2 linked regions of the Silvibacterium dinghuense genome follow. The protein of the gene in region 1 binds, or shares a complex with, the protein of each later gene. Links are inferred from orthologs where the notes say so. Each region holds a gene or a part of one and is shown on either strand. Other genes may lie near its edges.

Region 1 (3,368 bases):
CAAGTCTTCTATCCGTAAGGCACGCAGCGTCATTGTTATCCGTTCGCTCATGCGCAGGCAATCAGGCTCCGGCCGGAGGATGCTCCAACCCTGCCCGCACCGGCTTTCCGAACAGCTCGGCATCCGACCGCCGCACGTAGTTCGCGTCGAGCGAGGCCACGTCCTCATAATCGTCCGCCTGCAAGCGGGCGAGCGATGCCTCGATCGCATCCCATGCCGTCGGAGCCGTTACCCGCACCGCTCCCGGCAGCTCAGCCAGCGCATCCTCGCAGACCGCAACCTGCCCGGCAGCCGGGGCATCGCTCACCGCCAGCAGGCGTTCAGCCTCCTCCTGCCTGCCAGGGCCAGAAAAATCACCCCAATACATCTCCCGCCGTCCCGCATCGAGCGCGGCTGCCGCCGTCCCACCTTTTCGCGCCAGCAATGCCAGCCGCGATAACGCCACCACCGGCACATCCAACGCCTCAGCCAGCCCCTTCGCCGTACTCAGCCCAATGCGCTCCCCGGTAAAGCTCCCTGGCCCGCGCACCACCACAATCGCCTGCACATCCCCCACAACGGCGCCCTGCTCAGCCAGCAACTCCCGCACCACCGGGATCAGATCAGAGGCAAACGTCTTCCCCGCCAGTTCACGCATTTGCAGCAGCCGCGCTTCGCCCCCCTCCCAGGCAGCCAACGCTACCGACCCCACGCCACCGCAGCTGTCAATCCCCAACAGCATGAACCGTCTCCTCCTTCCACTTCCCATTCTGTTTTGAATCCTGGCAGATTTCGAGCAGCACACCGCCCGCGCTCTCCGGATGCACGAAGAAATACAGGTGACCGCCCGCGCCACGCTGCACACGGTCCGAGACCAGCCTTGCGCCGCGTGTTTTGAGCGCGGCCAGCGCTGCCTCAATGTCCTCTACCTGCAGCGCCACATGATGCAAACCTTCACCGCGCTTTTTCAGGAATCGTCCAACTGGCGAATCTTCTTCGGTCGGCTCCAGCAGCTCGATCCGCCCCGTCGCGGTCGGAATCATCGCCACCCGCACCCGCTCCTGCGCCACCGTCTCCTCGTGCTCCACACGCAGCCCGAGCGACTCATAGAGCCCACAGGCAGCTTCGAGACTGATTACCGCAATGCCCAGGTGATCGATGCGTGTTTCCAGGCTCTGCAATCCACTCATCACTCCTCCATTCTCGCAGGTTGGCGCAAAGCGGATCATCACCCGACGTCAGGGCCAAGCGCCCGCCGCACCAGCTCCTCCGTCAATCGATACGGATCTTCCGCGCCTGCCGCAATCCTCTCCGCATGGCGGGCCAGTGCCGCGTCATCGAGCCCCTGCGACGCCAGCCGCGCACGCAACGCTGCGAGCAGCATCCCTTCAAATCGCAAACGCCAGAAGGCGGCGCGACGTTCCGCAATCCGCCCACGTTGCATGGTCTGATTCCGCAGACTCTCGATCGCAGCTCGCAGTTCCGTTACACCAGTGCCCTCCGTCGCTACCGTCCGCAATATCGGGACAGCAATGTGCCTGCTGCCTGGCAACGATTGCACGCTGCGAATCTCCCCTTCGAGCCGGTCTGCGCCCTCGTGGTCCGCTTTGTTAATCACGAATAGGTCGGCAATCTCCATAAGCCCGGCCTTCAGGCTCTGCACGTCATCGCCCATCCCCGGCACCAGCACCACCACGGTCACATCCGCCAGCCGCGCAACATCGACCTCGTCCTGCCCCACACCGACAGTCTCGATCAGTACCACCTCCCGGCCACCGGCCTCCATCAGCAGTGCCGCATCCGCAGCAGCGCGTGCCAGTCCCCCAAGCGCGCCACGCGTCGCCATGCTGCGAAAGAAGATGCCACCGGCCAGCGCTGTTTCAGAAGTCGAACCCGCTCCTGACATGCGTATCCGGTCGCCCAGCACCGCACCGCCCGTGAAAGGACTGGTGGGATCGACCGCCAGCACCCCCACCCGCGCACCGGCCTCACGCCACGCCCGCGCCAGCCCATCGACCAGCGTGCTCTTTCCCGCGCCTGGAGCACCCGTAATCCCCACACGAAGACTCTGACGGCCAGAAGCAGAACTGGAGGCAAAACAGGCGGAGAGCAGCATCCGCGCTCCCGCCGCATCATTCTCGACCAGCGAAATCGCGCGCGCCAGCGCGCGCGTATCCCCTTCCAGAACCCGCTCCGCCAGCCTCCGAGCTGCCTGTTCCTCGTCGTCTCTCATCCGCCGACGATCATACCGCTGCGGGGCCGCCTCACTCGACGCGCAGTGCCTCCATCGGGTCCAGAGACGCCGCCCGGCGCGCCGGAACCAGAGCCGCGAGGACTGCCACCAGCACGGTCAGGCACAGCGCCACGCTGAGGCTGAAAGGATCGAGCGGGTCCAGCTGATAAAGCTGCGAGCGCAACAGATGCGCAATCATCACGCACAGTGGAGCTCCCAATAGAAGCCCTCCACCCGCCATGCGCAAACTCTCACCCAGCACCATCACCACGATGCGGCCTCGCTCCGCGCCGAGCGCCATGCGCACGCCGATCTCCGCACGCCGCCGCTGCACGCGATAGGCCAGCGTGCCATAGAGCCCCGTCGCCACTAACACCGCCGCCAGCAGGCCAAAACCCACAGCCAGTCGTGAAAAGAGCCGCGGCACAAGATACGACTCGGCAAACTGCGTCTCCTCCGTCATCGGCTTCTGCAGCGGTATCGAAGGATCGATCTCCCGCACTGCCCGGCTGACATCCGGCAGCAACGCCATGGGGTTGCCACCGGCGCGCACCGCCACCGTCACCTGCCCCATCATCCCGCGCTGCGCCAGGGAGTAGTACACGGTGGGCCGCGTATTCTCTGTGACGTTCTTGTACTTACTGTCCTTCACTACGCCAACGATGAGGTAGCCCGGATCCTGATCGATCCGATGCCCGAGTGCGCCATTTTTCAGATAGCGCTGTGCAAACTCTTCGTTGACCACGGCCACCAGCGGCGCGCCGTCACGGTCGCCTTCCTCGATGCTGCGTCCTTGCAAGAGACCGATGCCCATCGTGCTGAAATAGCCCGGGCCTACGTCGTTCGCGGAAATACCCGCCTTCGCGCCTGAAGCCTCATGCAGCAGCACCCCATCCAGATGGATACCACCGCTCATCAGCCACGACGATCCAGGACGAAAGCGCACCAGCGAGGCGGACTCTACACCCGGCACCCCCTCCAGCCGCTGCATGAGCCGCGTATAGAAACCCAGGGCCTGTGTATCCGTCGTCACCTGCTGCGGCGTCACATCGAAGACCAGCACCCGCTGCGCATCCATGCCCAGGTCCCGCTCTTCAAAGTGCAGCAGGCTGCGCACCGCCAGCGCCGATGCCGTCAGCAGCGTAAAGCACAGCGC
Region 2 (3,124 bases), 750 kb from region 1 along the record:
ATTCCGTCCGCGCGCGGATGGCCGCCGGCGAACTCTCCCTCAAGTTCCCGGGTGGCCGTTCCCAGCACATACTGAAACCTGCCCTTCAGATAGTTCCGCTGGATGAGAGAGAAGCCGCCAACGGTCTCGGGAGAGCGCAGCAGGTCCGGAATCTGCCCCCGCGCCTCCCCGGAAAGCTCCTCGTCTGCGTCGAGCACCAGCACCCAATCCGTGGCGAGATGCTGGAGGCAGGCGTTCCGTGCCTCGGCAAAGTGCTGATTCCAGGAGATGGAGACGATCTTCGCCCCGAATTCGCGGGCAATCTCAAGGGTGCCGTCGGTCGAGCCGGTATCGGCGATCACGATCTCATCGACGAGAAAAGCCACGCTTTTGAGGCAATCCCGGAGGTCCTCTTCGGCGTTTTTGACGATCATCGACAGGCCGACTGTCGGCATTTCCCCTCCCGAAGGAAGGGCCAGCAGGTGCACGGCCAGAGAATCCGCGGGAAAATAAGGGACTTATCAGCCGACGGCGCACCCCATGGAAATTTCCCTCGATAGAAAGCATTCGTTCGTGCCTCCCGCCCAAGCAGAGCTTGGACGGGGCACCCGCTTCTCTCTACCTGTCCCCTGTTTTGAGCCGCAAACGCAGAAAAGCCACCGCTCAGCGGTGGCTTTTCTGAAATCTTAAGGGCCAGTCACTGGCCTCCCGAAAAATGCCGCGGGAGCCTATAGCTTCCTCTGGCTTTGCACCCGGCCCGGGCAGAACCTCTTTGGGTTGCTGCTCTCGCGGCCGGTGCGTATCTTCTGGCTCCTGTTTTTTGTTTTCTGGAGCCTCGTACGTCGCTGGCACTTACCTATAAAGCAATCGGTGTGCCAATCTCACGACTCCATTAAATCAACGATATAGCCTGCTCTCGCCCTACGATACTTCCACAATCTGGAATTCATCCCATTTCTGAAAAATGGAAAACCATAGGTTTCTTCCAATATCACCGGCGATATCGCCTATACCGTCACGGATTCCCGATATTCTCCAAAAACCTCGCGCAGAGCTCCGGCGATCTCCCCTACGGTCGCCAGAGCCTCCACCGCCTCCGTGATCGCCGGCATCAGATTGCCCCCTTCATGGGCCCGTACCTTGATCGCTGCGATCGCCGCAGTCCAGCGCCCGGCATCCCGGCGCGCCCGCAATGCCCGCACCCGCTCCACCTGTCCGCGCTCGAGCGCTTCGTCAATCCGCTGGATCGGCACCTCCGGCTCCGACTCGCGGGCATAGCGGTTTACCCCTACGACCACTGCCTCGCCTGCGTCGACCGCCTGCTGGTAGGCATAGGCCGCGGCCTGAATCTCGCCCTGCACCCAGCCGCGCTCGATGGCCCGCAGCATTCCGCCCTGCGCCTCGATCCGGGCAAAGTACGCTTCAGCCTCCTGCTCCAGGCCGGAGGTCCTCGCCTCGATGGCATAGGAGCCGCCCAGCGGATCGGCGGTCGCCGCAACGCCGCTCTCATGCGCCAGGATTTGCTGCGTCCGGAGCGCGATCCGCGCCGCCTCCTCGGTGGGCAGGGCCAGCGCCTCGTCGTAGCCATTGGTATGCAGGGACTGGGTGCCTCCAAGCACTGCGGCCAACGCCTGGATCGCGGTGCGCACGATGTTGTTCTCCGGCTGCTGCGCGGTCAGGGTCGAACCCGCCGTCTGGGAGTGGAAACGGAGCATCCAGGAGCGCGGACTCTTCGCTCCGAAGCGATCCCGCATCACCCGCGCCCACAGCCGCCGCGCCGCACGGAATTTGGATATCTCTTCGAGAAAATCATTGTGCGCATTAAAGAAGAAGGAGAGCCGTGGCGCAAAGCGATCCACCTCGAGCCCGGCATCGATAGCCGCCTGCACATAGGTCATGCCGTTGGCCAGCGTGAAGGCGATCTCCTGGGCCGCGGTCGCTCCCGCCTCGCGCATGTGATAGCCGGAGATGGAGATCGGATTCCACTCCGGCACGGTCTCGGCGGCCCAGCCGATCACATCAGTAACCAGCCGCATCGCCTGCGGGATGGGATAGATGTAAGTCCCGCGTGCGATGTACTCCTTGAGCACATCGTTCTGCACCGTGCCAGCGAGCTTCTTCGTCTCCGCCCCGCTCCTGCGCGCCGCCGTCACGTACATCGCCAGCAGGATTGAGGCCGTGGCGTTGATGGTCATCGAGGTCGAGACGTGGTCGAGCGCGATCCCGGCAAAGAGCCGCTCCATGTCTTCGACCGAATCGATGGCCACCCCCACCCGGCCCACCTCGCCGAGCGCCATCGGATCATCGGAGTCGTAGCCGATCTGGGTCGGCAGGTCGAAGGCCACCGAGAGCCCCGAGGTTCCATTGGCCAGCAGGTAGCGATAGCGCCGATTGCTCTCCTCGGCGTCTCCCATGCCTGCATACTGGCGCATGGTCCAGAGGCGCCCGCGGTACATCGTCGGCTGGATGCCGCGCGTAAAGGGAAATGCCCCCGGCTCGCCTAAATCCTGCCCCGCATCGAAACCCAATGCTTCAAGATCCGCCGCATCGTAAAAAGCCTTCTCGCGCTCCGCTTTGCTCAACCACACCCCCGAGGCAGACCGCCCATTTTACGCCTGCTCCGCGAGACTGGCCGTCCAGGCTTTTTGCCTTCGGCCTCCGCTCCCGCTGGTCGCGATCCGGAAGATTCGGGTTTACGAAACAGGAGCTAAAAAGCAGGACAAGAGCTAACGCGCGGATGCACGCTTACGCCGTTCCTTTTTCCGTGCGCCGAGAAAAGAGCTGACCGCGAACCAGAAGAAGATTGCGGCCAGGGCGGCGTAGGCGACAAAGTGCACATGTTCAGCACCGGCGCGCCAGCCCTGGTGGATCTTCCATGCGCTCTGGATGAAGAAGAGGCCGAAGACAGCGAAGAAGACTCCGGTGATTTCGAGCCAGAGAACGCCGCCGGCATGGACAAACGGTCCCCAGATAGACTCACCGAAGCGCTTGCCTTCGCGCTTGACTGCCCGAGCCCGCTCGGTGGCTCTCTGTGCCTGCTCGGCTGCGCGTTCCGCGTAGACCGGGGCCTGCTGCTGGGCCGATTGCGCGGCCTGCGAAGCCTTTTCGCGGATCATTCCCGAAGCAACCCGCAATCCCACACCCA

The links. Proteins that work in one complex are often made in the same cells at the same time.
Region 2: the proteins of meaB (region 1) and ESZ00_RS05620 are in contact, whole or in part, in a crystal structure (PDB 8DPB), measured with the Methylorubrum extorquens proteins. The link is inferred for Silvibacterium dinghuense from one-to-one orthologs. Residues at the interface, in SOR26638.1 of Methylorubrum extorquens: Arg20, Ala21, Ala24, Arg25, Thr28, Ser32, Arg33, Arg34, His37, Thr98, Gly99, Gly100, Ser101, Ile102, Leu103, Lys106, Thr107, Ala110, Ala113, Ile114, Asp115, Arg116, Ala118, Phe119, Ile120, Arg121, Pro122, Pro124; in SOR27001.1 of Methylorubrum extorquens: Glu577, Glu578, Asn579, Asp580, Gly581, Arg582, Arg583, Arg585, His596, Ala604, Ser605, Ala608, Asp609, Gly611, Phe612, Asp613, Val614, Asp615, Ile616, Gly617, Pro618, Leu619, Glu625, Arg628, Gln629, Val631, Glu632, Asn633, Asp634, Glu661.

Annotation. Positions count from the first base shown.
Region 1 is NZ_SDMK01000001.1:675,524-678,891, forward strand. Bases 211-3,023 are described here. They hold meaB (methylmalonyl Co-A mutase-associated GTPase MeaB), read right to left. Parts: upstream 2,213-3,023; coding sequence 1,208-2,212; downstream 211-1,207. Other genes in these bases: tsaB (tRNA (adenosine(37)-N6)-threonylcarbamoyltransferase complex dimerization subunit type 1 TsaB), read right to left, coding at 211-721; mce (methylmalonyl-CoA epimerase), read right to left, coding at 705-1,169; ESZ00_RS02550 (ABC transporter permease), read right to left, coding at 2,244-3,023. Outside these bases: rimI (ribosomal protein S18-alanine N-acetyltransferase), read right to left, coding at 1-51; more of tsaB, read right to left, coding at 62-210; more of ESZ00_RS02550, read right to left, coding at 3,024-3,368. UniProt on the Escherichia coli protein: Binds and hydrolyzes GTP. Likely functions as a G-protein chaperone that assists AdoCbl cofactor delivery to the methylmalonyl-CoA mutase (MCM) ScpA and reactivation of the enzyme during catalysis.
Region 2 is NZ_SDMK01000001.1:1,426,320-1,429,443, forward strand. What follows is about bases 278-3,124. They hold ESZ00_RS05620 (acyl-CoA mutase large subunit family protein), read right to left. Parts: upstream 2,568-3,124; coding sequence 987-2,567; downstream 278-986. Other genes in these bases: ESZ00_RS05615 (tetratricopeptide repeat-containing glycosyltransferase family 2 protein), read right to left, coding at 278-434; ESZ00_RS05625 (hypothetical protein), read right to left, coding at 2,706-3,124. Outside these bases: more of ESZ00_RS05615, read right to left, coding at 1-277. UniProt on the Escherichia coli protein: Catalyzes the interconversion of succinyl-CoA and methylmalonyl-CoA. Could be part of a pathway that converts succinate to propionate.